DNA from 2 places in the Sedimentibacter sp. MB35-C1 genome. Region 2 is predicted to be linked to the other one. Evidence: a T-box and tRNA genes for the amino acid it is inferred to sense, from the RefSeq annotation. Region 2 holds a T-box; the other holds one or more tRNA genes.

Region 1 (15,573 bases), 640 kb from region 2:
TTTATACCTGTTAAAAAGCTTGAGAAGCTTGTTTTAGACGAACTTCACAAACTAATAAATGAATATCTTGATAAAGATGAAGTCGAAAGGAAAATAGAGTTAAATAATAACTTCAATAATCAAAAATTAAAGCTTGAAAAAAGTATTGCGTTATTTGAAAAAAAGATAGAAGAATATTCTTCTGGTATACAGAATCTATATTTGGATAAGGTAAAAGGTATAATAACAGAAAAGCAGTTTGTAGAATTTTCAAGAAATTTTACAGATGAAAAAGAAAAGTATGAAGGATTGATAACTGAACATATAAAACAGATATCAGATATCAATGAAAAAATGCATACTGGAGATAATCGACTCCAGATTGTAGAACAATACATGAATATAGAAAAGTTAGATAGAGAAACAGTTGAAAAACTAATAGATTATATTTTAATCGGTAAACGCGATGAACAAACAAAAGAAGTACCAATTGAAATACATTGGAATTTTTAAGGTTCTTCACTGTGTCTTTTCTGGTGAAGAGCCTTTATTTAAAATCATTAAAGTTATCTTTACAAAGTCGCACCATCTGCGGCCATATCATTGTATAAATCTGCTACAGGCTCTCCTTTCGCTTGTGTATATTTTGCATCCCATGGCACACCGGATGAATCAAGTAAAAACGGGCAGGTTTCATGATTAGCGTAGTATCCTCCCAGTCCTGCTGCTATTAATTCATCTCTGGTGGCACCTTTTATTAACTTTTTAAATAAAGTTGCAACCATTTCCATATGCCCCAGCTCTTCCGTGCCTATATCAGTAAGTAATGCTTTAGTTTCGTTTAGAGGCATATTAAATCGTTGAGTAAGATAATTCATACTTGCACTTGCTTCGCCGTCAGGACCACCGTATTGGTTAAGGACAGCCTGTGCCATCTTTAAGTCTTTATTTGAAACTCTTACAGGGTACTGTAACTTTTTTTCATATATAAACATTTAATCATTCCTTTCTGCGATATTGTTTAAATTACATTTCCCATGGCCATGGACTGTTCATATAGCTCCATGTGTTGCCAGTTTCCTGGCTCATTATCGACATGATTCCAAATTTCGATTCATACACAGGCAGAATCTGCATAAGCTGCTCGGTTACTGCTTTATGTCTATGCAGGGCAACAGGATCATTTGGATGGGTGTCTAAATAAAGAGACAAATCATATATAGCGAACTCCAGTTTTTGAATGTCTAAAAGCATAAGACGCTGTTCGTTTGACATATTAATATTACGACCGTTGTTAATCATGATTGCACCTCTCTTTGAAAGAATTCCATATAAGGAGTAACCAATTCGGGAAACAATGTACCATGGATGAATGCTTCATTTATATTGTTAAAATATAAGGGGTCTATTTGATATGGTACGTATCCATAACCTGGCATAGGATTTTCAGGCATATATGGAACCATTGGTACGAAATTATCATTATAATTTATATGCAAAGTTTTCATTCCTTTCCTTAATGATTTTGCTATTTAGATTTTCAGCAATAGATACAATTATAGTATTCATATATTGACAAATAGTGACTCTTCATCAAAGAACTTTAATTAAAAATTTAAAATAAGAAATTCTACGAATATGTGTTATTGAAATGTTTTTTAATTTAGTTGATAAAATTATAACCGATTATAATAAGTCGGTGAAAAGTATTGATATGTTTAAATGGACTTGGCTTAACTTTTATATGTTTAGGAATATCATAAATTGATAAGAAAACATATTGACAAATGATTTGTGTTATGGTAACATCTTTTTCACAGGTAATAAATATATATGGAAGCTTAGCTCAGTTGGGAGAGCATCTGCCTTACAAGCAGGGGGTCATAGGTTCGAGCCCTATAGTTTCCACCATAATAAGAGGATGTTGTTAAGCATCCTCTTTTAATATTTTTTGAGCATGTAATAATCCTCGTAATTTAGTTAGAATTAACGGCAATGGTATAAATATAATAATTTCTGAAAAATTTTAAAAAACATATTGACAAATATAAAAACTTAATTTATAATTGTATAAAAATAATTTATTATGTAAATTTAATGATTGGAAGAGTAAATTAAATTTAGCTTCAGCGAGCTGGCGCAGAGTGTGAGGTCGGCAGTGATATTTAATGGAAAAGAATCCATGAAAAGATTCTCAGAAGTAGCAGTATGAGAATACGGTTAAATACCGTTACTATGAAAGAGCGAGCAAGCTGCTTAAAGAAGAGTGGTACCGCGGTTTAAAAAACTGCCTCTTTATAAGCAGTTTTTTGTATGTTCAAAATAGGGCTGATGGATTTTGAATAAAGTGTCTGAAAGCATAAATATACATTGAACAATTATTGATTACTAATAAATAAAATCGGAGGATAGAAAAATGGAAAAGGAAAAAGTAGTATTAGCATATTCTGGAGGATTGGATACATCGATTATTATTCCTTGGTTAAAGGAAAATTACAATGACTTAGATATCATTGCTTGTTGTGTTAATGTAGGACAGGAAGATGATATGGATCTTGTAAAAAGCAAGGCGATTGATTCGGGAGCTAGTAAAGTCTATATTGAAAATGTAGTTAATGAATTTGTTGAAGAGTATGTGTATAAAGGAATCAAGGCAAATGCTGCATATGAAGGTAAATATCTTTTAGGAACTGCCTATGCACGACCTTTGATTGCTAAGAAGCTTGTGGAAACAGCTCATAGGGAAGGAGCTAAATATATAGCGCATGGATGTACAGGTAAAGGCAATGATCAGGTCCGCCTTGAAACAGCAATAGCTGCATTAGACCCGTCGATTCAAATTATAGCACCTTGGCGTATATGGGATATAACTTCAAGGGAAGAAGCTATAGATTATGCAGAAGCTAAGAATATTGACCTAAATGGTATTACTAAAGAGAAAATATATTCAAGGGATCAGAATATTCTACACATCAGCCATGAAGGTGGAATGCTTGAAAATCCTGCAGTTGAACCTGACTTCAATGAAATCCTTGTTATGACTAATACTGTTGAAAAAGCACCGGACGCACCTGAGTATGTTGAAATAGAATTTAATGAAGGTATACCTGTTAAATTAAATGGTAAAAAATTAAACGGTGAAGAGATGCTCACTGCATTGAATAAGGCAGGAGGAACTAATGGAATAGGAGTAATAGATTTGCTTGAAAATCGTCTTGTTGGAATGAAGTCAAGAGGAGTTTATGAAACACCGGGAGGAACTTTGTTGCTGGAAGCTCATAAATATTTGGAAAGCTTTGTTTTGGAGAAGGAAGCTACGCACTTTAAAGAAATAATAGGTCAAAAATATGCCGAGCTTGTATATAATGCTATGTGGTTTTCAGGATTAAAAGATGCCTTTGATGCATTTATAGATTCTACTCAGAAAAAAGTAACAGGAACAGTTAAGTTAAAATTATACAAAGGAACAATTAAGTTTGCGGGAATGGAATCTGACTATGCTTTATATAATGAATCAATTTCGTCATTCTCTACTGGGGACTTGTTTGATCAGAAAGATGCTTCCGGATTTATTCACTTGTACAGTCTGCCATATAAAATTCAGGCTTTAAATGAAATGAACAGCAAAAAAAATATTACTGAAGTAACTTATAGTTTTAAGGAATAAGCTGCTTTAATAACGTGTTAGAACAACCATGTTTAAGTAGAATGTAAACACTTTGAGAAAGCGTCAATCAATTAAAATGATTGATGCTTTTTGTATATTTATTTTTAAAATAGCAATGAAATAAACTTTATATACGTAATGATTTTAAAAAAACCCTAGCCAAACCAACAACCTGTATGATACAATTAAGTAGTTGGTTATGTTTATTATTAACAAGAAGGGGGTTATATTATGAACTTGATTGATTTTTTTATCAGTCGCCTAAATACTATACTGGATTTAACATGGGAGCACTTGCTGATGGTTCTAATCGCTATGGCGATTTCAATTATCTTGGGTGTTTTATTAGGTGTTTTAATAACATATAACGAAAAAGCTTCTAGGCTTGTTTTAAATGTTGCTGAAATACTTATGACAATTCCAAGTCTGGCGTTATTTGCTGTATTAATACCGATTTTTCATATTGGAGCAACCCCTGCTATTATAGGACTAGTTTTGTACACTCAGCTTCCGATAATAAGGAATGTGTATACAGGAATTAAAAGCATCAATCCATCAATAATAGAATCTGCTAAAGGCATGGGAATGTCTGATTTTAAAATTATGTATAAAATCAAACTTCCGTTAGCTTTTTCGGTACTCATTGCAGGAGTAAGGACAGCGGTTGTTATGGGAGTAGGTATGGGTGCAATAGCGTCTTATGTTGGTGCAGGAGGACTTGGCGATTATATCTTCCAAGGTATTCAGAGGACAAATGATAAAATGGTTATAATAGGAGCAATAATGATTTCATTAATGGCGATTATAATGGACAGAGTACTATATATTGTACAAAAGAAAGTAGAAGTAAAGTAGACGAAATAGGAGGTAATGCTATTTGATAAAATTTGAAAATATCACTAAGAAATACTCAAATTCAAAATATCCGGCAGTTGATAACTTAAATCTTCATATTAAAAAAGGAGAAATATGTATACTTGTAGGTCCTTCAGGGTGCGGAAAGACAACTACTATGAAAATGATTAACCGATTAATAGAACCAACAACAGGAAACATTTATATTAACGGTGAAAATATTAAAAACCAAAATCCTGTTGAATTAAGAAGAAATATAGGATATGTAATACAGAATATAGGATTGTTTCCGCATATGACTATTGCAGAAAACATAGCAACTGTTCCTAAAGAGAAAAAGTGGGACAAGGAAAGGATTAATAAACGAGTTGATGAATTGCTTGAACTTATGGAGTTAAATCCGGCAATTTATAAAAACAGAAAGCCTTCCGATTTAAGCGGAGGTCAGAGGCAAAGGGTAGGAGTTGCCAGAGCGCTTGCTGCGGATCCACCCGTAATGTTGATGGACGAGCCATTTGGAGCACTTGACCCTATAACAAGGAGCAAGCTTCAAAATGAATTTTTACACGTCCAAGATAAAATAAAAAAGACTATTATATTTGTAACGCACGATATTGATGAAGCAATAAAAATGGGGGATAAGATTGTTGTAATTAGACAGGGGAAAATAGTGCAGCAGGGAACTCCAAATGATATATTGAGTTCACCTGCAGATGAATTTGTAGAGAATCTTGTAGGAGGAAACCGATCTATTAAGAGGTTAAATCTTATAAGGTGTGAAGAAGTAATGCATAACACCTTAAGTGTTAATATGAATACTCCTGTGGCAGAAGCAATTGCTACTATGAAACAAAAAGATTTAAAAACAATTGCTATAACTGAACAAGATGATAAGTTGAATGGGTTTATACAATTAAAAGATATTGAAGGAAAAGACGGTTTGGTAAGTGATTTTAAGAAAGAGCTGGAAGTTATAGTGGAGGAAAGAATGCCTCTTAATGATGCGCTGTCTGAAATGCTTCGCATAGGGCAAAGATATATATATGTCACAGACGAGAAGGACCATCTAAAAGGGTGGATCGGAATTAATGATATATTGAATGCGGTGAGCTACAATGACTAGAACGGATAATAAAAAAATAAAAATAGGAGCATTTTTATTTCCTCTAATACTATTAGCTTTGGGTATAGGGTACAGTTTTTATGTTGTTAATTATCCTCAAGATAAAATTGTATCGAATTATGTTACGTATAGTAAAATTTTTAAACTATTAAGCCAGCACATAGGATTGGTAATGGCTTCTGCAGGTGCTGCAATAGTGGCTTCGGTACCGTTGGGTATTTTTCTTACGAGACCTAAATTTAAGCGATTTACAAATGTAGTTGTAGGCATTGTTAATGTTGGGCAGACTGTTCCAAGTTTGGCAATATTAGCGTTGTTTGTTAGTTTTTTAGGCGTAGGGTTTAAATCAGGAGTGTTTGCTCTTTGGGTTTACTCATTGCTGCCTATATTGAACAATACATTAGCAGGAATACTAGGTGTTGACAAATCTATACTTGAAGCTGCGAAAGGTATGGGTATGACAGCAACGAAAATTTTAACAAAAATAGAACTTCCCATAGCATATCCTGTAATTATGGCTGGAATACGTACTGCTGTTACAATAAATATAGGTACTGCCACTCTAGCTGCTTTTATTGGAGCCGGAGGACTGGGAGACTTAATTATCGCAGGCAATAACATAAATAGATGGCAAATTGTAATATTGGGAGCTGTACTTTCAGCATTGCTTGCATTATTGACAGATTATTTAATGAGTTTATTTGAAGATCATTTAAAAAATATATAAATTAAATAGGAGGGATTTGATGATTAAAAAATCAAAACGTGTAAGAAGTTTAGTTTTGACATTAGTATTATTACTTATAGCAGTGTCGCTGAGTGCATGTGGCGGTAAAGACGATAATACCATTAAAATAGGCTCAAAAGAATTTACGGAGCAATTACTTTTAGGAAAAATAACTGTAATTGCTTTGGAAGATGCAGGTTTTCAAGTAGAAGACAAGACAGGTGTTGCAGGATCAGATAAGGTGCGTTTAGCACTTGAAAACGGAGACTTTAGCATGTATTGGGAGTATACCGGTACAGCATGGCTGTCTCAGCTGCAGCATGATGATCCAATAACGGATCCTCAAGAAGCTTATGAGAAGGTAAGAGATGAAGATGCAAATAATGGATTAATATGGCTTCAGTATGCGCCGTTAAATAATACGTATACTTTGATGATGAGACGTGCAGACTCTGAAGAGCTTGGTATAAAAACTATTAGTGATTTAGCTGAATATATCAACTCAAATCCCGGTGAATTAAGGGTGGCAATAGACCATGAATTTTCAATAAGACCCGACGGTTATCCTGGGGTACAAGAACACTATGGATTCTCACAAGGCGAAGATGAGATAAAAATAATGGATCTTGGAATTATGTATAAAACCTTAAAAGAAGAGCAGGTAGATGTTGCAATGGGATTTGCGACGGATGGGCGTATACCTGCATATGACTTGGTTAATTTGGAAGATGACAAGGCATTTTTCCCTGTTTATAATGCGGCGCCTGTTGTTAGAAGTGAAGTACTGGAAAACAACCCTGAAATAGAGGACATTCTTCAAAAGATTGCTGTATTATTGGATACTGAGGCAATGATGAAACTAAATTATGAAGTAGATATAAATGAGAGAGAGCCTGAAGAGGTTGCAAGAGAGTGGCTTCAATCAGAAGAGCTTATAGATTAATATTTTGGAGAAGGGGCATCCTAATAAGGGTGCCTTTTTATTTAGGTTTAAATCTTATTGCGAATCTCTCTAAATTCATATATATTATATTTAAAGAAAAATTCATTAAATAATTACTATGGTACGAAGAAAGGACAAATATATGGACAATAAAGTTAAGAGTTCTGTATATCAGAAAATAGCCCTGGATATAGCTTCCAGAATTGTTGAACATAATTTTGAAATAGGCGAAAAAGTGTATGCAAGGTCTTCTATAGCAAACCGATACAATGTTTCGCCGGAAACAGCAAGAAGGGCAATAAATGTTCTTGCTGATTTAGAAATTGTAGATACAGTGAAGGGTAGCGGCGTTATTATTAAATCCTATGAGAATGCAGCTAAATTTATAAGACATTTTAGTGATAAACAAACAGTTAATTCTATAATATCTGAATTGTACAGCAGTCTAGACAATCAAAAAAAAGAAATAAATTATATTAAGTCCAAATTTGATTTGTTATTAGAAAATACACAGCGATTTCAATCAATTAACCCATTTGTGCCTTTTGAGATAAGAATCACTGAGGATTCAAGCCGTTTAGGAAAAACTGTATCAGAAAGCAACTTTTGGCAAAATACAAACGCAACTATTATTGCTATAAAGCGAGATGGTGTTATTATTTTGTCTCCAGGTCCGTATGCTGTATTTAAAGAAAATGATATATTTTATTTTGTTGGTGATGAAAATAGCTATAACCGCGTAAAGGACTTTATATATGGTAATATAAAAAGCGAATAACAAAGAGGGTAAATTAGTTGCTTTCTTGATAAATATATGTCCAATTAGAGAGAGAAAAACTCTCTTTTTTTGTTATAAAAAATCAGTATTGTATTTGTATAAAATAATGCTATAATATACAGTACACATTAAGGAGGTGGTTAATTGAACAAAGACCAAATAGAAGTTAAAAATTCATCTATGAATACAATGACCTGCGGCAGTCCGCTAAAAATAATACTTACTTTTGCATTTCCAATGCTTATAGGAAATATATTTCAACAATTATACAACATGGTAGACAGTATTGTTGTTGGCAATTATGTTGGGAAGTTGGCATTAGCGGCAGTAGGGACAGGATTTCCGATTATATTTATGATGGCTGCAATGTTTATTGGCCTTGGGCTGGGGGCTACAATTCTTATTTCTCAATATGTCGGAGCCGGTGATATGGATAACGTTCAGAGAACTGCCCAGACTATTTATACAGCAATGATTTTAGGATCTATACCTATTTCTATAATAGGGATTTTTTTGTCTGAGCCTATTTTAGTACTCATTAAAACCCCAATCGATGCTCTGCCTATGGCTAAAACATATATGATGATTATATTCAGCGGTATGATAGGAGGGTTTGGATTTAATGTTAATGCCGGAATACTGCAGGGATTTGGCGACAGTAAATCGTCACTTTTGTTTCTTTCCATAGCAACCGTAATGAACATTATCCTCGATTTGATTCTTGTAATTGTATTTGGTATGGGAGTTGCTGGTGTTGCAGTAGCAACGATCACAGCGCAAATGGCTTCTTGGATTTTTGGAATTATATATATGAAAAGAAAATATGCGGTTTTAGATTTCCCGGTTTTTAAGTTTAAATTTGATAAAGCTATATTTGGTAAAATAGTAAAGCTGGGTCTTCCGGCAGGAATACAACAGACACTTTTTTCAATAGGAATTATGAGTCTGCAATCTCTCGTAAACGGATATGGTTCTGACTTTATTGCCGGATTTAATGCTGCTAATAAAATTGATACCTTTGCATTTATGCCTATTCAGAGCTTTAGTAATGCAGTTACAACATTTACGGGGCAAAACATTGGCGCCGGACGAATGGACAGAGTTCATAAGGGTACTGTTACGGCAGTAGGATTGTCTGTCATGGTTTGTTTGGCATGTCTGGTTATTATTCCATTGGGGCCTTCATTGCTGGGAATGTTTAACTCAGATCCTGCGGTAATTGAGTCTGGGATGATATATTTGAAAAATGTTATGCCGGCAATTTCACTGTTGGCAATTGTATTTACAATTAATGCTGTAATAAGAGGCGCAGGGGAATCTATTGTTCCGATGATGGGTGCTATAATATCTCTTTGGCTTGGAAGAATTCCGGCAGCGTACTATATAGCAGATAAATATGGAAAAGAATACATGTTTTTGAGCTACGCGGTTGGATGGGCGTTTTGGCTTCTAATTTCAGGGCCATATTATTTGTCAGGTAAATGGAAAACAAAGTCGGAAGAATTGCTGGGTAAGCAAAATTATAGTAGTTAATTTGAATAAAACGGCAGGAAGATATAATTTAATTTATACCTTATATTAAAGAAAAAAATATATAACAAAGCACCGGCGCATTCCGTCGGTGCTTAAATTAGATCTGATTATTTGTATCTGTCCATTACTTCCTTTATTTTTGCGGGTGCTATTTTGCATTTATCTTCAGAAACCGCACAAACTGCAAATCTTAGTCCTTTCTTTAATGCAACAACGAACAAGTTCTCTTTTATTAATTCATCAGACAACTGTTTTGCATTGCTGCAAGGTATGCTGACAAAGAATCCATCTCGGTAAGGTAAAATTTTTAAGCCGCATTCTTCTGCGCTTTTTACAAAGGCATTTGCACGTTTTTTTAACATCGCTCTGTATTTAGCTACTTCTTCTTCATAAGCTTTTCTTTTAGCAGGGTCTTTGGCTATACTAGTCATAACAGACATTGCGCCCCTTGTTCCGTTCGACCAGTTCGCTCTGTTTGCGTGCATGCATGTGTAATAGAATTCTTTAGCTATTTCTTCATTTGAAGAAACACCGATAATTGCCCCAGATCTCATGCCATACATTGTATATCCTTTTGACATGCTGTATGCTATCAGTATAAGTATATTTTCAGGAAGATTAGAAAATTTGGCAAAAAACTTTCTTCTATCTTTGTCGGCATAGTCAATATAAGCAACATCGACCATAAATATTATTTTATTTTCCGGGTCTTTAGCTTTTTCCTTTGCGATGTCTAAAACTTCATCCCATTCTTCATCAGACAGACTGTATCCTGTAGGATTGTTAGCAGGAGTATTTAATACAGTGACAAGTCTTTTTTGCTTATCAATTAAGTTTTCAAATTTTTCTTTGAATGAAGTAATATTAAATACGCCCTTATCATTAAAGAATTCATAATTTGTAACTGTTCTGCCAAATTCTTCCGAAATTGTCACGTATGGTGACCAGAACCAGTCGCAAACAAGTATAGAATCTCCCGGTTCAGTATAATTCCAAATTGAATGCCTTACTGCTCCTGTTCCTCCAGGGGTTGCGACGGCTTTTATATAAGCTTTTGGTCGATATTCTTTAAAGCATGCATCTTGAACAGCTTCCAGAAAGTCTGCTTGCCCCGCTACCTGAGCATATGCTGCTATTGCAGCATTTGGAAGTGATTTTAATTCACTGTATACTGTATCAAGACAAATAAGATTTCCATCATCGTCAACAAGCGCTCCAAGAGTAGAATCAATAACGTTTTCTTTGCCGTACTTATCAATAGCTTCCTTTGCCTTTGCAGCAAGCCCGAATATTGCATCATTTTCCATAGGCCACACTGCATGGGAAGCAACCATATTAAATGCCATAATAACACCTCGTTTTTTCTTTAATTTTAACAAATTAAAAAAAATAAGTCAATATCAATAAAATACATAGTTGTATAATATGAAATATATAAAATAACTTATTAATTTATCGATTTTTCTAAAAAAACATTGACAAATTTAGACACAGAGGTTATTATATACAAGTTCATAAAAAAAATGATCCATTAGCTCAGCAGGCAGAGCACTTGACTTTTAATCAAGGTGTCCGGCGTTCGAATCGCCGATGGATCACCATTACAAACAACATTTGACGCTCTTCGCGACGTTGAATGTTGCTTTTTTTGTAAGTTTTATTTATAAATACTATAATTGTAAAATTGTATTCGGAGAAACTACAAAAAAATAAAAATTATTTTTTATTTCTTACATTTTTCTACAAAGTTTTGCAAAATTACATTGTATATTTACCTTATTGATTAAAAATAATTAGTGAAGGTAAAGGGGAACAAATGATTAGTAGCGAAGAGATGAGGTTAATTGTACAAGGAGATCTAGCAAAAAAAATGAATGTAGAAGGCCTTCAGGATATGCAGGAGATAGATGATATAGCAAGAAGGCAGAGCGAAAAGATGGCAGCATTGGGTCAGCTAGCTGGTGGAATTGCTCATGACTTTAATAATCAGTTAATGAGCATAATCGGGAATGCGACTATGATACAGCGAACTGATGACTTAAAAAAAGTTAAAGAATATGCAGAAAGAATAATTCACATTTCACAAAGTACGGCAAATTTGACTAAAAAAATTCTTATGTTTTCGAAAAAGGAAAGCAGCACAAACAAACCGGTTAATTTGAAAAATGTATTGGACAACACATACATGATGGTAGAATCCATATTAAACAAAAAAATAGAACTTAGTTATAAGTATGGAGCCGCAAACAAGTCAGTGTTGGGTGATGAAGCTCAAATCGAGAATTTAATTGTAAATCTTATATTAAATTCAAGGGACGCCATGAATGATTCAGTTGGCAAAATTGAAGTAGGAACTTTAGACACAGTTGTATTTTCAGAAATGGTTCTAAGTCATGGTGAAACCTTAAAGCCTGGGCAATACATAACAATTTATGTTGAAGACAATGGTTCGGGAATAGGCGAGGATGTTTTCATGAAAATATTTGAGCCGTATTATACAACAAAAGCTAAAACAAAGGGAACAGGTTTGGGACTATCCGTGGTTTTTGGGACTGTAAAATCCCATTCTGGTTTTATTAACGTAAGAAGCAAAGTAGGGTGGGGAACAAGATTTGAAATTTTCCTGCCGGTGTATAACAAAAAATATTCAGTTAATAAAACCACTAAAATTGACGTTGATAGCAATTTGATTATGCTGGTTGATGATGATGAAAATGTACTCGATGTTGAAACAGAGTTGCTTGAAGATTTGGGATATGACGTTATTAAGTTTAGCAAACCGTTGGAAGCATTGGAGTATTACAAAAGACACAGCTGCAAAATTGCTTTTTCAGTAATAGATTTATCAATGCCTATAATGTCGGGAAAACAGCTGTATGAGGAAATGAAAAAAACTAAAAATAAAACAAAGGCTTTTTTTATTACCGGTTTCGCGCAGCAATCAGATTATGAGGAATTGATAAGTAAAGGCGAAGTTATTATACATAAGCCGTTTACATACGAAGACTTGTCGGCAAATATAGCTAAAATTTACAAGTGAGATTAATTAAATCTATAGAGATACGTAAGTATATTTCTATAGATTTTTATTTTTATTAAAATATCTTAACAATATTTATTATACTTTGTTTTGACAATTATAAAATATTTGATAGAATGTAAAAGAAAATAAGAAAGTCGTTTAATTTGAACAGGAGGAAGAAATGAATATAAATGATTATACTTACAATGAACCTCAGCCGTTTGGTGAATTGTCAATAATAGCTATGAAGGGCTGCGAAGAAATTGCAGCTAAAATAGACTATTACCTAAAGGAATGGAGACAGGATAAAAATGGTGTTATATATTCAGAGGACTCTGTTCCCGTAAGAACATACCTGTTAGATGCTGTGTGCCCAAGATTTGGATCAGGTGAGGCGAAGGGTGTTCTTAATGAAACTGTAAGAGGACATGATGTATTTATAATATCTGATGTATTTAATTATGGAACAACATTCAAAATGTACGGTATGGATGTTCCAATGAGCCCGGATGATCACTATCAGGACTTAAAAAGAATTATAGCAGCCATGAATGGTAAAGAAAAAAGAATAACTGTTATAATGCCGATGCTTTATGAGGGAAGACAGCATAAGAGAGCCACGAGAGAATCACTGGACTGTGCGTTGGCATTGCAGGAACTCACATCCATGGGCGTTGAAAATATCATTTCTTTCGATATTCATGATCCGAGAGTGCAAAATGCTATTCCTCTGCATGGATTTGAGGACTTTCATCCTCATTATCAGATGATAAAAGCATTTGTAAGATCTGTTCCAGACGTGGCAATAGACAGAAATCACATGATGATTATTTCACCTGATGAGGGAGGAATGGCAAGGTGCATATACTATTCTTCCGTTATGGAACTTGATCTGGGAATGTTTTACAAGAGAAGAGATTATTCTGTTATAGTAAATGGAAAGAACCCTGTCGTAAGCCATGAATTCTTAGGGGATAATGTAGAAGGCAAGGATGTTATTGTTGTTGACGATATGATTGCATCTGGAGATTCAATGATTGATGTTGCCAAGAAGCTGAAAGAAAGAAAAGCAAAAAATGTATACGTGTTTGCTTCATTCGGATTATTTACAGAAGGTTTAGCCAAATTTGACAAGGCATACAATGATGGAACAATAACGAAAATATTTACTACAAACATGATTTACAGAAAGCCTGAACTTTTGGATAAACCATGGTATACGGAAGTTGACATGTCAAAATATATAGCCAATATTATTGATACCCTAAACTATGACGGGTCATTAAGCGAATTATTGGATCCTGTTCAGAAAATTAAAAAACTGCTTAAAAAATAAATTAGTCATTCACGTGCAGGATATGAAATTTAGAGGAATTCTGAGAATTATCCTGCACGGCTGAATGATTTTTTAATTTTCTCTTAAAATTACCGCTTTTAAGCAAAATAAATTGAAATTAATGTGGTTATATGGTATAATCTTTATCATTATAACTTATTGAGATATTTTGCATAATTTTTTAAATTGTTTTGCAAAATATAGCTAAAGAAGAAAATTTCAGGAGGATAAAAATGGGTTTCAGAATGGATATTGGAATCGACCTTGGAACTGCCAGTGTATTAGTGTATATTAAGGGCAAAGGAATAGTAATAAATGAGCCTTCTGTTGTTGCAATTGATATAAATACCAATAAAATACTTGAGGTTGGAGAGGAAGCCAGAAAAATGCTCGGACGTACTCCGGGCAATATTGTTGCCATAAGACCGCTAAGGGACGGTGTTATATCAGATTTTGACATAACAGAAAAAATGCTGAAATACTTTATAAAAAAGGCGGTTGGAAGCTCAATTATAAAACCGAGAGTTATAATATGCGTTCCCAGCGGAGTGACTGAAGTCGAAAAAAGAGCGGTGCTTGATGCAAGCATGAATGCAGGCTCTAAAAAGACATATCTTATAGAAGAACCTGTAGCAGCAGCAATAGGAGCAGGTCTTGATATAACAAAGCCGTCAGGACACATGATTATAGATATGGGAGGCGGTACAACAGATATAGCTGTTATATCGCTAGGAGGAATTGTCGTAAGCAGATCGATAAAAATTGCTGGCGACAAGTGTGATGATGCTATTGTAAGATATGTGAGAAAAAAATACAATGTAATGATTGGATTGAGAAGCGCTGAGGATATTAAAATAAATATAGGGACTGCTTTTCCGGAAGAAGAAGAGAAGTTCATGGAGGTAAGAGGAAGGAATCTTGTCACAGGACTTCCTGTTAATCTGACAATTTCTTCGGCTGATATGCTAGAAGCATTGGAAGAAACTATAACATCTATTGCTGATGCCGTACATTCAGTTCTTGAAAAGACTCCTCCTGAACTGGCGGCAGATATAAGTGAGAAAGGAATAGTTATGACCGGTGGCGGATGTCTTATACACGGCTTGGATAAACTGATTGCCAAAAGAACGGGCTTGGATGTAGCAATTGCCGAAGATGCAGTTTCATGTGTCGCAAAAGGCACGGGACAGTCCCTTGAACATATGGACGCATTGAAGGATTCATTAATAACAGACAATATAAAAACCAATTACGGGGCATCATAAGCGCAAATTAATATTAAGATTCTGGCAATTTTCAGTTGTCAGAGTCTTATTATCTTTAAACGATGAGTTTGAATAGTTAATGTTATAGAGGTTAAATATGAAAATAAAAAAAGCAGTTATACCGGCAGCAGGGCTTGGAACAAGATTTCTGCCTGCAACTAAAGCAATACCGAAGGAAATGCTGCCTATAGTAGATAAACCTACAATTCAGTACATAGTTGAAGAAGTAATTGCTTCCGGAATAGAGGATTTGTTAATAATCACCGGAAGAAATAAGGGATCTATAGAAGAACACTTCGATAGAGCTGTAGAGCTTGAATCCAATTTGGAAAAAACAAATAAAGA
Region 2 (15,573 bases):
CTGTGGAGGCAGCTTTGAAATTGCATGGCGGAACAGTGTACGCTGTGGAAAAGAATTCCCAGGCGGCAGAACTCATATATAAAAATATACAGAAGTTTAAAACACGCAATATCGAGGTTGTAAAAGGTTCAGCTCCATTGGCAATAGAAAATCTTCCAAAGCCGGATGCTTGTTTCATAGGAGGAAGTTCCGGAAATATGGAACAAATCATCAAAATAGTATTGGCAAAAAATCCAGATGTAGATATTGTTGTAAATACAATAACTTTGCAGAGCTTAAATGAAGCCTTGAGCTGCATGGAAAAATATAAAATTAAAAATATGGAAATTATAAATGTTTCTGTGTCTAAGTCAAAAAAAGTAGGAAAGTATGACATGATGATAGGGCAAAATCCAATTTACATAATAAGCGGAAAGGGAAGTGGTATACTGTGAAGTTAAAAGTTCCCAGAATAATGATTTCGGCCGCAGGAAGCAATAGCGGAAAAACAACCGTAACGGCAGCGGTTTTAAAAGCGCTAATGCTAAGAGGCAAAAGGCCTGCTTCATTTAAAGCTGGCCCAGATTATATTGATCCTATGTTTCATTCAAAAGTCATAAAAGTTCCTTCCAGAAATTTAGATAAATTTATGGTGGGCGAAAATAATTGTAAATATATATTAGGCAAAAACAGTATTAATTCGGATATTTCAATTATAGAAGGGGTCATGGGATATTACGACGGAATTGGCTATGGCACGTCGTCAAGTTCATATGATTTAGCGTTGTCATTAAGCTGTCCGGTGCTTCTTGTCATTAATCCTGACGGGATGGCTGCTTCAGTGTGTGCAATAATTGAAGGATTTAAGGCTTTTAGAAAGAACAGTAACATTTGTGGCGTAATACTAAATAATGTTTCTCAGGCAATGTATAATTATTATAAAAAAATTATTGAAATGAATGCGGATGTAAAAGTTTATGGATATATGCCTTACTTGAATGATTGTAGGCTGGAAAGCAGGCATTTGGGACTCGTGACTGCTGAAGAAGTAGGAAATCTTCAGGCAATAGTCGATGAGCTTGGAAGGCAGGCGCTTTGCACAGTTGACTTAGAAGGCCTAATTGAACTGGCTGAAAATTCTGACTGCTTGGAGTATGAGGAACCTGGTATAAGCTTTATAGGAAAAACAAAAATTGCTGTTGCCAATGACAAGGCATTTTGCTTTTATTATCAGGATAATTTAGACTTGCTTAAGCAGATGGGTGCTGAAATTGTAAGTTTCAGCCCAATGAACGATAAAAAGCTTCCTGAAGGCATTGGGGGACTGTATATAGGAGGAGGATATCCGGAGCTGCATATAGAGGAATTATCTGCGAACAAATCAATGCTCTGGGATATAAATAGAAAAATTAATTCAGGTCTTCCTGTATTTGCGGAATGCGGAGGATACATGTATCTTATGGACAGTTTCACAAACATGGATGGAAAATCATACAGCCTCGCGGGAGCAGTGAAAGGAAACAGCTATATGACCGAATCTCTCAGAAGGTTTGGATACATTACATTGACCAGCCGTAATAAAAACTTAATGTGCGGCATTGGAGAATCTATAAACGGTCATGAGTTTCACTATTCAGACAGTACGAATACAGGTGATGCCTTTTGTGCGATTAAACCTGAATCTACCAGAAGCTGGGACGCTATAATAGCAGATGATACGAAATTTATGGGATATCCCCATATCAATTTTTTAGGGAATCTAAAGTTTGCTGAAAATTTTATCAAAAAATCATGCATTTACAGTGGTCAGTACCGAGATGCCGAATCTGAACGTTTACAAAAGGCAGGAAAATATGAATATTGATATATATGCATTTTCAAAAAATGGTGCAAAGCTATGCGATAAATTGATTGAAAATTTAATTAAATTCTCGGTGAATGCCTACGTTCCTCAAAAGTATGCCGATTCATCTAAGTTTGCTAAGCCTCGTGAAGAGAATTTATACAATGCAGTTGAAAAGTCATTTAGGGATGCAGATTGCATAATTTTTATAGGTGCGGCAGGCATAGCTGTAAGGGCGGTTGCACCTTTTGTAAGAAGTAAAAAAAGCGATCCTGCCGTAATATGTATGGATGAGAAGGGTATAAACGTAGTTTCCCTTTTAAGCGGGCACATAGGAGGGGCAAACAGGTTGACAATAAAAATTGCAGATATTATAGGAGGCAATCCTATTATTACAACTGCTACAGATGTGAACGGGAAACTTGCTGTCGATGAATGGGCTCACAGAAAGAATCTTCATATTATGAGCTTAAAAAAAGCGAGAGATATAGCAGCAGAAATACTAGACAACAAAAAAATAGGATTTGAATCAGATTTTAAAGTCATAGGAGATTTGCCGCTTGAAATAGACTGTGCAGAAAAAGAAACAGGAATATGCATATCCCTTGATTCTGGTAGACGACCTTTTAAAAATACACTGAACCTTGTTCCGCGAATTGTTTCCATAGGAGTCGGATGCAGAAAGGGAGCAGATTTTAAGGACATTTATGCTGCAGTTAAGAAAGTTCTGAACGACCAAGGTATTTCACATTTTGCAGTGAGCTCCATAAATTCCATAGATTTGAAAAAAGATGAATACGGAATCAAAAAAGCGGCGGATATTTTTAAAGTTCCCTTTTGCACATATTCTAAGGATGAGCTTAACAGCCTTCATGGGGAATTTACCAACTCTGATTTTGTAAAAAATATTGCCGGTGTAGACAGTGTGTGCGAAAGGTCCGCAATTATGGGAAGCAAGAAGGGAAGGCTGTTCATAAATAAGACTGTGGTTAATTCTGTTACAGTTGCGGCAGCTATTGATGATTATGAAGTAAGCTTTGAATAAATTTAATGTAAGAAACCTTTACGAACAGGAGAAATAATGGAAAATATTAAATTTGTAGAACCGCATAATATTGAAAAAAGAAGTTTTGAAATAATTCAGAGTGAAATGGGTGATGTTGTTCTTGAAAAAGAAATTGAACCCATAGTTAAAAGAGTTATTCATACTACAGCAGATTTCGACTATCTGACGAGTATGTGTTTTTCTCAGAATGCTGTTAAAAAAGCGAAGGAAGCCTTAAAAAACGGAGCTACCATAGTTACGGACACTAATATGGCACGATCCGGAATAAACAAAAATGCTGCTGGAAAATACGGGGTTGAAGTGCGCTGCTTCATGGCTGAGGAAGATGTAGCAGCAGAGGCCAAGGAAAGAGGAGAAACGAGGGCAACTGTTTCCATGGAAAGAGCATGTAATATAAGTGGGCCTATTATATTTGCAATAGGGAATGCGCCGACGGCTCTGATAAAACTTTACAAACTTATTAAGGCAAATAAAATCAGGCCTGAGGTAATAATAGGAGTTCCAGTAGGATTTGTAAATGTTGTAGAGGCTAAAGAGCTCATAATGACGCTTGAAGATACGGAATACATAGTTGCAAGGGGAAGAAAGGGAGGCAGCAATGTGGCTGCGTCTATATGTAATGCTCTGTTGTACAATATTGAGGAGTGTAAGCAATGATGGATAAATTAACTCAAGGAATATTTTACGGCATAGGAGTTGGAGTCGGTGACAGTGATTATGTTACAAAAAGAGCTGTTGATGTTATTAAGACTCTAAATGTGCTTTATGTTCCATCTGCAAAAGAAAAAGAAGGATTTAGCACAGCATATAAAATCATTAAAGATTACGTGGATGAAAAAACAGTTGTAAAGATCAGGCATTTTCCTATGAATTATGATAATTTAGAACTTCAAAAAACATGGGAAAGCATTGCTCTCGAGATTGAAAAGGATGTTTCCGACAATATGAGGGTCGGTTTTGTAACCATAGGAGATCCCATGGTTTATAGCACATATATATATCTTTTAAAAATATTAAAGAAAAAGGTTAATGTGGTGACCATACCTGGAATCACGTCTTTTTTAGATATTGCATCCAATAACAATTTTCCCCTTGTTGAAGGGGATGATCCGCTGGTAATTTTGCCGGCAACGATAGATGAGGAAAAACTTAGAAGGTATGTTAAAAATGAAAACTCTATTGTGCTCATGAAGGTGTATAACAATTTTGACAAAATCGTATCCATGCTTGTGGATGAAAATTTGAGCAGGCATGCTATAATTGTGAGCAATTCGTCAAAAGATGAGGAAGTTGTTTATAAAAATATTGAGCAGATAAAAAAAGAAGATGTTTCTTATTTTACAACCATATTAATAAACAAAAGGTGGGAGTTGTCATGATATATGCAGTAGGAATAGGCCCGGGAAAAAGAGAAGGCATGACCGGTGAAGCCCTTGAGGCCATAAAAAAATCAGATGTTATAGTGGGCTATAAAACATACATTGATTTTATAAAGGAACTTATAAAAGATAAGGAAGTAATTTCAAACGGAATGAAGCAGGAGGTTGATAGGGTAAAAAAAGCTGTTGAGATTTCAAAAACAGGCAGAACTGTTGCGCTTATTAGTTCGGGAGATGCTGGCGTGTACGGAATGGCAGGACTTGTGTTGGAGTATTCCGACGGCGAAGATGTTAAAATTATCAGCGGTGTTACAGCATCAACTGCAGCTGCAGCTGTGTTGGGAGCACCACTTATGCATGATTTTTGTCATATCAGTTTAAGTGATTTGCTTACTTCTCTGGATTTGATTTACAAAAGAATTAATCTTGCATCAGAAGGTGACTTCATAATATGCATATATAACCCGAGAAGCAAGGGAAGACCTGATTATCTGAAAAAGGCGTTTGAAATTATGAAAAATCATAAATCAGGTACGACTCCCGTAGGCATTGTTAAAAATGCCGGAAGAGAAAATCAGGAGATACGTATCTGTACTATAGACACCATAGACTATGAATCGGTAGATATGCTGAGTATTGTAATAGTCGGGAATAGTTCAACATACGTAAAAGATAACAAAATTATAACAAAAAGAGGTTATGATAAAAAATATTAATTAATTGGAGGATGTAATGAAAAAGTTAAAATCATTTGTACTTATAGCTGTTGCTGTATTGCTTATAGCATTTACTGGATGCAGCAGAAATGCTGAGCCGGAAGTCAACCAGCCTGAAGATAAAACTCCTGAAGCGGGCAACACAGGTGAAAACGAAAATTACGGCGTTATAATCAATGAAGAAAATGTTGTGTTTATAGATTCACAGGGAAAGGAAACAACAATAAAAAAGAATCCTCAAAGAGTAGTCGTACTTCAGAATTCCATCCTTGAAATATGGGATCAGGCTGGCGGAAAGGTTGTAGGAAGAGTTGAGGAATCATCTGACAAAATAGTTGAAAATGCTATGTCAGCAGAGGTTGTAGGAACTGTTGGAACTCCAAGTCTTGAAAAAATATTGTCGCTGCAGCCGGATCTTGTTATTCTTTCAGGCGGCTATACAGCTCATAGAGAAATGATCCCTTCATTACAGCAGAATAATATACAGGTTATATCTTTAGAAATTGATTTTTTAGAGGATTATTACAGAACAGTGAGACTATTTACAGCTATTACGGGAAGAGAAGATTTATATGAAAGTCATATTAACGATATACAGAAAAAAGTGGATGAACTAATCGAAAAAGCCCCTTCTGACAGAGGATACAAGGTTGTTATTATATTTGCAACTGCTAAAGGTATAACTGTGAGAGATTCAAATACAATGGTAGGCGAGATGCTTAAGGATTTGAATACGGTCAATATATCAGATTCAGAAGACAGTACTGTAGATACAAAAATATTCAGCATGGAAAAAATAATACAGGAAGATCCTGACTTTATTTTTGTCCAGACCATGGGAAGTGACCTTGAAAAAGTAACTGAAAGACTTAAGTCTGATGTGCTTGACAATCCAGCATGGGCATCCCTTACAGCTGTAAAAGAAGACAGATATATTGTTCTTCCGAAAGATTTATATCTTTATAAGCCAAATGACAAATATCCTGAAGCATATGAAGGATTGGCAAAGATTCTTTACCCTGATGTATATGAAAATAAGTAATTATATGAACTGTATATGGAAATTCTATAAAGTTTCCGTATGCTAACTAGTTTAAGGCGCCAGTTCGGGAGAAAAAATATGACTAAATGTGATGCTCAAAAAAGAAATGTTAAAAAGCATGTTATTTTAATAATTTTTGTTTTACTTTGCGTATTAAGCTTTTTTATAAGCATTGGCAATGGCGCTGTTAATATTTCATTCAGAGAAATATTGCATGCCGTAATGTTTGAAGAAGAAACAGTAAATTATCAGATAATTTGGAATGTAAGGCTGCCGCGAACTATTGTGGCATCTCTGGCAGGTACATGTCTTGCTTTGTCAGGATGCATACTTCAGGGGGTTATGAGAAATCCTCTTGCAGCACCCAACATAATAGGAGTTTCTTCAGGAGCTGGATTAATGACATTGATAGTACTAATTTTATTTCCGGATTACTATTTCCTGGCTCCTGCAGGAGCTTTTGCCGGTGCTCTTCTTGCCACGCTGTTTATTTATTTCCTGGCATGGAAGGAGGGAGCTGTTCCAACAAGGCTCATATTGGCTGGAGTTGCTGTTTCATCCCTTTTAGGTGCTGGCAACAATGCTATTATGACGTTTTATCCTGACAAGGTTGCAGGAGTTATAGGGTTTATGGTGGGAGGTCTTTCGGCAACAAACTGGGAGCATGTTTTAATGATTTTTCCATATGCTTTGTTAGGTATTTTACTTTTACTGCTTATTGCCAACAAGCTTAATATACTAATGCTTGGAGACGAAGTAGCTACTGGACTTGGGCTGAATGTGGAAATCACAAGATTTTTATTTATTATCGTTTCATCTTTACTTGCGGGAGCTGCAGTTAGCGTTGTTGGGCTTTTAGGGTTTGTGGGACTTATTGTACCTCACATTACAAGGTTGTTTATAGGATCGGATTACAAGTACCTGCTGCCTGCCAGTATCTTTACGGGATCATCGGTTGTTGTCCTTTGCGATACTCTGGCAAGAGTTATGTTTGCACCTATTGAAATACCAGTGGGAATTATAATGTCTGCACTGGGAGCACCGTTTTTTCTGTATTTATTAAGAAAGAGGAAGGAATACTAGATGGAATTAACAGCTGAGAGACTCAATGTCTGCTATGGGGAAAAATTAGTGCTAAAAGATGTTAGCTTCAATATAAATAATGGAGAAATAGCAACATTTATCGGTCCAAACGGTTCGGGGAAGTCAACAATAATAAAGACAGTAAGTGGGTTCCTTAAGCCCGCAGGCGGCAGCGTATACCTGAACAAGGTAAATATGGGGAAAATTAAAACTAAAGATATTGCTAAAAATGTTGCCGTACTGCCCCAGATAAAAATGGTTCCTTCCGATATAAATGTAGAAGAGCTGGTTACAAACGGGCGTTATCCGCATCTTAGATTCGGACGAAGGCTGGAAAAAGAGGACAGAGAAATTGTTTCATGGGCACTTGAAAAAACAGGACTTTTTGAAATTAAAGATAGATATGTAGCCACCCTGTCAGGCGGGGAGAGGCAGAGGGCTTGGATTGCAATGTCACTGGCACAAAAACCGAAGATGCTGCTTCTTGATGAGCCTACGACATTTCTGGATATATGCTACCAGCTTGAGGTACTGGAGCTTGTTAAGGAGCTAAACGAAACATTGGGAATAACAGTTGTGATGGTTCTGCATGACTTAAACCAGGCGGCAAGATATTCTGATAAATTACTGGTAGTCAATAATGGTGAGCTGTGCGAGTCGGGCGACCCTCTTAATGTAGTAACTAAAGAACTGTTAAAAAATATTTTTAGAATAGATGCAGATATTTATGAAGATAAAATTCATAAATGTCCTTACTTCATTCCCAAAAAAATAACAGAATGAGGGAAGTGATTACTTGTTTGCCGCAAAACTTTTCAGGGTGAAAAACTATAAGAATAAAATAGATGAATTACTGGAATTTGCTGAGCTTGATGACTTCATGGAAAGAAAGGTTATGAATCTTTCTGGAGGCATGGCAAGAAGATTGACCATAGCAAAAGCTATGATTAATGACCCTGAAATAGTCATACTAGATGAACCTACCGTTGGTATAGACATAAACGGAAGAAGGAAAATTTGGGACATGCTGAAATACATGAAAACCAAGAACAAGACGGTGCTGTTGACAACACATTATATAGAGGAAGCAGAATATTTGTGCGGCAGAGTATGTCTTATTGATAAAGGAAGGATTATTCAAGATAATACGCCACGGTTTCTAAAAAAACAGCTGGGACTTTATACGGTTGAATATTTTGATGAGGAGTCCAAAACAAGATACAAGTTTTTTGAGGATAAGCAGATGGCACTTAATTATTCATCCGAAATCGAAAGCATGAATTATACAATAAGAGATACAACACTTGAAGATGTGTTCTACAATTTCACAAATAGGAAGGTGCAATAATGGAAGTTGCTACCGTGCTATGGAGAGAGTTTATATTTTTTAAAAGACGTATAATCAGAATTACATCTGCTGCAATTATGAGTCCGGTGCTGTATCTTATAGCATTCGGTTGGGGCCTTGGAAAAGATGTTGTTGTGGAAGGAGCTACGTATATGCATTTCATTATACCCGGTATAATAGCGCTTACTACAATGAATACAAGTTTTAATGCCGTTTCCACAAGGATAACTGTTTCAAAGCTTCATGAAAAAAGCTTTGAATATTATCTTACATCACCTGTAAGAATGCCACTGATGGCACTGGGGCATATTTTGGCAGGAGCCCTCAGAGGAATGTATGCAGCAATACTTATAATTTTTGTTGCTTTGCTGTTCGGTATCAACATAAAAGCAGGTGTCTATTTTATAATTATTTGCTTTTTAAACAGTTTTTTATTTTCCGCACTGGGATACACCGCAGCACTTTCAATAGAAAGCCATTATGAAATGAGCAGGTTCAATACATATATTATGACGCCTATGTCATTCCTTTGTGGCACGTTTTTTTCTCTGGAAAATTTACCTATCGGTGTTAAAACTGTTATAGGCATACTGCCTCTTTCACATACGTCGGTATCTCTCAGAAACATTGCTTTGAATGGAGAATTTTCACACGGTTCGATTGCTGTACTTATACTATACGCAGCGGCATCGTATGCACTCGGTATTTACATGAGTTACAGAGAAATGAAATAAAATAAATTTTATAAGGAATCATTAAGTAGTTGTTTTAACTTTTTTTAGTAAGTTATACAGATACTTATGGAAGCCGCTTTTCAGGAGCAAAGCTGAATAATTTACTAATAAATAAAACGGAGGTATGAAATGAATGTAATAAAAAGAGACGGAAGACTGATAGAGTTTGACAAAAGTAAAATATCCGATGCGATACTAAAGGCTATGAATCATACCGCTGCGGGACAGGATATTGCACTTGCAAAGCAAATAGCACAGGAAATCACTGATGAAACCAAAGAGACAATATCTGTTGAGGATATACAGGACTTGGTTGAAAAGAAGCTTATGGCAAGTATGCGAAAGGATGTTGCAAAGGAATATATAATATACAGAAACAAAAGGAATATAGCTCGTGGCAGAAAGCAGTACGATATATATATGGACATAGTTAATGCAGTCCCCAACGATGTTACCAGGGAGAATGCAAATATGAATGCGGACACACCGGCGGGAATGATGATGAAGTTTGCAAGTGAATCATCCAAGCCTTTTGTGGATGACTGTCTTTTATCAGAGCAGTCAAAGCAGTATGTGGAAAACAATTATATTCATATACATGATAAGGATTATTATCCTACAAAATCACTTACATGCCTTCAGCATCCGCTGGATTACATTCTTAAAAACGGCTTTAGGGCAGGGCACGGATCAAGCAGACCTGCAAAAAGAATAGAAACAGCATCAATTATTGGATGTATTTCAATGGAGCAGATACAAAATGAAATGCACGGTGGACAGGCAATTCCTGCATTTGATTTTTATCTTGCTCCATATGTAAGGCTGACGTACAAGGAAGAAATTAAAAAAATTGAGCAACTCCTGGATATTGACCTTGAAGGGCTTTATGATATTGAAATTGACGATTATATGGAAATGCCGCTTAACGGGCTTAAAAGCAATGATCGATATATGCAGCAGGCAATAAACAATACTGTAAAAAGAGTTCATCAGTCCATGGAAGCATTTATTCATAACATGAATACCATACATTCCAGAGGAGGCAATCAGGTGGTGTTCAGCTCTATAAACTACGGCACTGATACAAGCGCTGAGGGAAGATGCATAATCAGGGAAATTCTTGCTTCTACATACAGAGGAGTGGGAAATGGTGAGACCCCTATTTTCCCCATACAGATATGGAAGAAAAAACGTGGTGTAAACTATCTGACTGAGGATAGAAATTACGATTTATTTAAAATGTCGTGCATGGTTACTGCTAAAAGATTTTTTCCTAACTATCTTAATTTAGATGCAACTTTTAATCAACACGAGGATTGGAATGGGGATGATCCTCAAAGATTTGAAAAAGAAGTGGCAACAATGGGATGCAGAACCAGAGTCTTTGAAAACAGGCACGGTGAAAAAACATCCATAGGAAGAGGAAATTTATCATTTACAACTATAAATATAGTAAAACTTGCGCTGGAGTGCATGGAAATAGAAAAGCTTGAGGACAGAAAAAGAGAATTTTTTAAAAAACTTCAAAAATGTATAGACACTGCGGCAGAACAGCTTCATGACAGATATGTATTCCAGAGTACGGCTGTCAAAAAGCAGTTTCCAATGTTAATGAACGGAATGTGGCTTGACAGCGAAAAGCTGGAATACAATGACAGCGTTGAAAGCGTGCTGAAGCACGGAACATTGGGAATAGGTTTTATTGGCCTCGCTGAAGCGCTGATAGCATTAACGGGTAAACATCACGGAGAGGACGAAAAAGCTCAGAAACTAGGACTTGAAATAGTAAAGTTCATGAATACCAAGATAAAAGAAAAGGCTGAATACTACAATTTGAATTATAGCCTGCTGGCAACTCCTGCCGAAGGGCTTAGCGGAAGATTTATAAAAAAAGACAGGAAGCAGTTTGGAAGCATTCCTCATATAACGGATAAAGAATATTATACGAACAGCTCGCACGTTCCTGTTTGGTATAAATGCTCAATAGAGCATAAAGCTAAGATAGAAGCACCGTACCATGATTATGAAAGAGGCGGACATATATTTTATGTGGAGCTTGACGGCGATGCGGTACATAATCCTTCAGCTGTACTGCAGACTGTAGAGCTTATGGACAAATACAACATGGGATACGGTTCAGTAAACCATACGCGAAACAGATGCAAAAGCTGCGGGTATGAAGATGCTTCAGAAAAGTTAGAATCGTGTCCAGAGTGCGGAAGCAGTGACATTGATACCATTCAAAGGATAACCGGATATCTTGTGGGTGGAGTAGACAGCTGGAATGACGCCAAGAAAGCAGAATTAAGAGACAGGGTGTGCCATAGCTGATGGATAAATTTCTTTATGTAGCGGATATAGTGCCCAATACCATAGTGGACGGAATTGGATTCAGAACTTCTCTGTATCTAAGTGGCTGCGACATCTGCTGCGAAGGGTGTCACAACAGAGATTTATGGGACATAAAATCCGGAAAAAAAATGAAAATAGATAAGGTATACAAAAAAATTACCGAAGAATTTACGGATATTACATTTATAGGCGGTGAGCCAATGATGCAGGCAGAATCACTGGCTGTGCTTGCTAAAGTGATAAAACAAAACACAGATAAAAATATATGGATTTACAGCGGGCATACGTATGAAGAAATAATTTCAAATAAGGTGCAGTTTGGTTTGCTAGAGTTATGCGATGTTCTGGTTGATGGGAAATACGAGGAAGAGTTTTTTCAAAACAATCTCAGATTTAGAGGATCTTCCAACCAAAGAATAATAGATATTAAAAAGTCACTGAAGAATAACAAAGTTGTTTTGTGGAAGGATGATTTTAATTTTGGTTTGCGTCTATAATGTTTTAAAAAAACATTGACAAAGATACTATTTTTTAATATTATGGTAGGTAATTAAATAAACTGCTATGAAAAAGAGGAGTATGCGCATAAACTTTACAGAGATTGAAACCCACCGGTTGAAAGGTTTCATAAGTCAATTTGTGCTGAAGGTAGCTTTGGAGCATTTAATCCGAAACAGCAGTAGGATTAAACGGTGTGACCGTTATAAATTTTAAGAGCCAGTAATGGAAATTAGGTGGTACCGCGGGTTTTCTCGTCCTTATGACGAAGAACTCCCGCTTTTTTGTTATTTAAATAATTTTTGTTTATAACATTTAAAAGGAAGGAATGATAGTATGAATAATATACCAAGCAAGTATAACCCTAAAGAATTTGAAGAAAAAATTTATGACACATGGGTAAAAGAGGATTGCTTTAAGGCTGAAGTAAACTATGATAAAAAACCATTTACAATTGTGATGCCTCCCCCAAATATTACAGGACAGTTGCACATGGGGCATGCCCTTGATATGACTCTTCAGGATGTACTTACCAGATGGAAAAGGATGGAGGGCTATGAAGCATTGTGGCTTCCTGGTTCTGACCATGCAAGCATTGCAACTGAGGTTAAGGTAGTTGAAAAAATAAGAAAAGAAGAAGGAAAATCTAAAGAAGATATCGGAAGAGAAGAATTCCTGAAACGAGCTTGGAAATGGAAAGAAGAATATGGCGGAAGAATAGTTGAGCAGGTTAAAAAACTTGGAAATTCATGTGACTGGTCCAGAGAAAGATTTACTATGGATGAAGGATGCAACGAGGCAGTAAAGGAATTTTTTGTGAATTTGTATAACAAAGGTCTCATATACAAAGGAAACAGAATAATTAACTGGTGCCCGGACTGCCATACAACACTTTCAGATGCCGAAGTTGAGCACGAAGACACACCGGGTAATTATTACTATGTTAAGTATCCATATGCAGATAACCAGGACGAATACTTCGTTGTAGCAACAACAAGACCTGAGACAATGTTCGGGGATGTTGCAATAGCTGCTCATCCGGACGATGACAGATACAAGGACCTTATAGGTAAAAAGGTTATAGTTCCTCTTGTAGGGCGAGAAATTCCTATAATAGCAGATGAATATCCTGATATAGCTAAAGGAACCGGAGCTTTAAAAATTACACCGTGTCATGATCCTAACGACTTTGAAATTGGTCTTCGCCATGATTTGGAGCAGATAAACTGCATGAATGAAGATGGAACAATGAATGCTGAGGCCGGTAAGTATAACGGCATGGACCGTTATGAGTGCAGGAAGGCATTTGTAAAAGATTTGGAAGAAAGCGGATTTATGCTTAAAATAGAAAAAACTGATCACAATGTAGGAACATGCTACAGGTGCCACAACATAATAGAGCCAAGAGTGTCAGACCAATGGTTCGTAAGCATGAAAAAGCTTGCGGAACCAGCCCTCAAAGCGAGCGAGGAAAAGAATGTTGAATTTGTTCCGGAACGCTTTACTAAAATATATACTCACTGGCTTGAAAACATAAGAGACTGGTGTATATCTAGGCAGCTTTGGTGGGGACACAGAATTCCGGCATATTATTGCCAGGAATGTGGAGAAGTAATGGTTTCCAAGGAAGCTCCAGATAAATGTTCAAAATGCGGCAGTACCAACATCAAGCAAGACGAAGATGTTCTTGATACGTGGTTCTCGTCGGGATTATGGCCATTTTCCACATTGGGGTGGCCAAATAATACAGAAGATCTGAAATACTTCTATCCAACGGATGTTTTGGTAACCGGCTATGACATAATATTTTTCTGGGTTGTTCGTATGGTATTTTCAGCTTTAGAAGCCACAGGTGAATCACCGTTTAAGCATGTGTTTATACACGGACTTGTGAGAGATGCTGAAGGAAGAAAAATGAGCAAATCCTTAGGAAATGGAATTGATCCGCTAGAGGTTATAGACCAGTTTGGAGCCGATGCTCTCAGGTTTATGCTTATGACTGGAATCTCTCCTGGAAATGATACGCGATTTAATAATGACAAACTTGAATCAAGCCGTAACTTTGCCAATAAACTTTGGAATGCGTCAAGATTTGTTCTGATGAACATTGAAGGGGACTTAATCAGCAAAGAAGAGGCAGAGAAAAACTACAGGATGGAAGATAAGTGGATAATTTCCAGAGCGAACAAAGCTGCTAAAGAGGTTAAAGAAAATCTCGACAAGTTTGAACTTGGCCTTGCTGCTCAAAGAGTGTATGACTTTATTTGGAACGAATACTGTGATTGGTACATTGAGATTGTTAAGCCAAGACTGTACGGAGATGAAGGCTCTGATAAGGATACTGCGAGATTTGTTCTCATAAAAGTATTAAAGGATATGCTTAAACTACTACATCCGTTTATGCCTTTCATAACAGAAGAGATATGGTCATACCTTCCGGACACAAATACGAGACTTGTAAAGTCAGAATGGCCGCTGTATAAAGAGGAAGAAAACTTTGAAGAAGCGGAAGCAGCCATGGAATTTATTATGGAAGCTGTAAGAAGTATAAGAAACACAAGGGCTGAGATGAATGTTGCACCATCAAGAAAGGCAAGAGCCATTTTCGTACCAAACAAGGATCGTGCAGGTGAATTTATACAGTTAGGATCGCAGCACTTTGCTACACTGGCAAATATAACAGAAATCAAGATAGTTGATGACAAATCATTAATAGAAGAAGATACTGCGTCTTCAGTAATAGATGGAACAGAAATATACTTACCACTTTCGGATCTGATAGACTATGAGAAAGAAATAGAAAGGCTTGAAAAGGAAAAATCAAAGCTTGAAGGTGAGTTGAAAAGAGTTTATAATAAACTTAGTAACGATAAATTTATCAGCAAAGCACCTGAGAATGTAGTAAACGAAGAAAAAGAAAAACAGACAAAATATCAGTCAATGATGGAAAAAGTAGTTGAAAGACTTGAACAGCTGAAAAACAAATAAGAAAATTATATTGAAGACGGTTCTATATTTTAAATTATAGAGCCGTTTTTGAAAGGAGAATGGTATGACATATCAGGAATTATTGGAAAGAGCAAGAGCAAGAATGGCACCGCAGTGCAGAGTATGTAAGGAATGCAACGGTGTTGTGTGCAAAGGGGAAATCCCGGGAACCGGCGGGAAGGGAAGTGCCGCTGCATTTAAAATTTGTGTAGAATTTCTGTCATCAGTTAAAATTAAAATGGATACAATTTATGAAAATAAAGGGCAGGATACTTCTCTTTCTATGTTTGGAAAAGCATTTAAATACCCGGTTTTTATCGCTCCTATCGGAGGAATGAGCTTGAATTACAACGGTGCTATTACTGAAGAAGAGTATGACGAGGCAGTGGTATTCGGTGCATTAAATGCTGGAATCGCTGCATTTACCGGTGATGGTCCCAATGACAGTTTTTTTCTTGACAGCCTTCCAATAATTAAAAAAGCAGGAGGTGTTGCAGTACCAACGGTGAAACCTTGGAAGAACCATAAGGTTATGGAAAAAGTAA

Evidence for each region. A T-box is a leader RNA that pairs with one kind of tRNA and senses whether it is charged. The one in region 2 lies ahead of RBQ61_RS05390 (valine--tRNA ligase), so its partner is inferred to be a tRNA-Val.
Region 1: it has a tRNA-Val gene. The T-box ahead of RBQ61_RS05390 (valine--tRNA ligase) is inferred to sense a tRNA for this amino acid. The anticodon was not compared.

The regions. Positions count from the first base shown of each region.
Region 1 covers NZ_CP133188.1:526,602-542,174, reverse strand. The annotation lists gene RBQ61_RS02575 (recombinase family protein) at 1-492, shown strand, start outside; gene RBQ61_RS02570 (manganese catalase family protein) at 552-974, opposite strand; gene RBQ61_RS02565 (spore coat protein CotJB) at 1,006-1,281, opposite strand; gene RBQ61_RS02560 (spore coat associated protein CotJA) at 1,278-1,487, opposite strand; tRNA gene RBQ61_RS02555 (tRNA-Val) at 1,815-1,890, shown strand; T-box leader at 2,068-2,277, shown strand; gene RBQ61_RS02550 (argininosuccinate synthase) at 2,396-3,646, shown strand; gene RBQ61_RS02545 (ABC transporter permease) at 3,878-4,501, shown strand; gene RBQ61_RS02540 (ABC transporter ATP-binding protein) at 4,524-5,624, shown strand; gene RBQ61_RS02535 (ABC transporter permease) at 5,617-6,351, shown strand; gene RBQ61_RS02530 (glycine betaine ABC transporter substrate-binding protein) at 6,371-7,294, shown strand; gene RBQ61_RS02525 (TrkA C-terminal domain-containing protein) at 7,437-8,072, shown strand; gene RBQ61_RS02520 (MATE family efflux transporter) at 8,217-9,605, shown strand; gene RBQ61_RS02515 (pyridoxal phosphate-dependent aminotransferase) at 9,713-10,951, opposite strand; tRNA gene RBQ61_RS02510 (tRNA-Lys) at 11,131-11,206, shown strand; gene RBQ61_RS02505 (ATP-binding protein) at 11,422-12,645, shown strand; gene RBQ61_RS02500 (ribose-phosphate pyrophosphokinase) at 12,809-13,963, shown strand; gene RBQ61_RS02495 (rod shape-determining protein) at 14,197-15,228, shown strand; gene galU (UTP--glucose-1-phosphate uridylyltransferase GalU) at 15,326-15,573, shown strand, end outside.
Region 2 covers NZ_CP133188.1:1,164,772-1,180,344, forward strand. The annotation lists gene cbiE (precorrin-6y C5,15-methyltransferase (decarboxylating) subunit CbiE) at 1-434, shown strand, start outside; gene RBQ61_RS05330 (cobyrinate a,c-diamide synthase) at 431-1,843, shown strand; gene RBQ61_RS05335 (cobalt-precorrin 5A hydrolase) at 1,833-2,867, shown strand; gene RBQ61_RS05340 (precorrin-8X methylmutase) at 2,904-3,545, shown strand; gene cobI (precorrin-2 C(20)-methyltransferase) at 3,542-4,267, shown strand; gene cobJ (precorrin-3B C(17)-methyltransferase) at 4,264-4,983, shown strand; gene RBQ61_RS05355 (ABC transporter substrate-binding protein) at 5,000-6,025, shown strand; gene RBQ61_RS05360 (iron ABC transporter permease) at 6,104-7,108, shown strand; gene RBQ61_RS05365 (ABC transporter ATP-binding protein) at 7,109-7,891, shown strand; gene RBQ61_RS05370 (ATP-binding cassette domain-containing protein) at 7,929-8,456, shown strand; gene RBQ61_RS05375 (ABC transporter permease) at 8,456-9,190, shown strand; gene RBQ61_RS05380 (anaerobic ribonucleoside triphosphate reductase) at 9,320-11,521, shown strand; gene nrdG (anaerobic ribonucleoside-triphosphate reductase activating protein) at 11,521-12,039, shown strand; T-box leader at 12,098-12,305, shown strand; gene RBQ61_RS05390 (valine--tRNA ligase) at 12,377-15,028, shown strand; gene RBQ61_RS05395 (alpha-hydroxy-acid oxidizing protein) at 15,093-15,573, shown strand, end outside.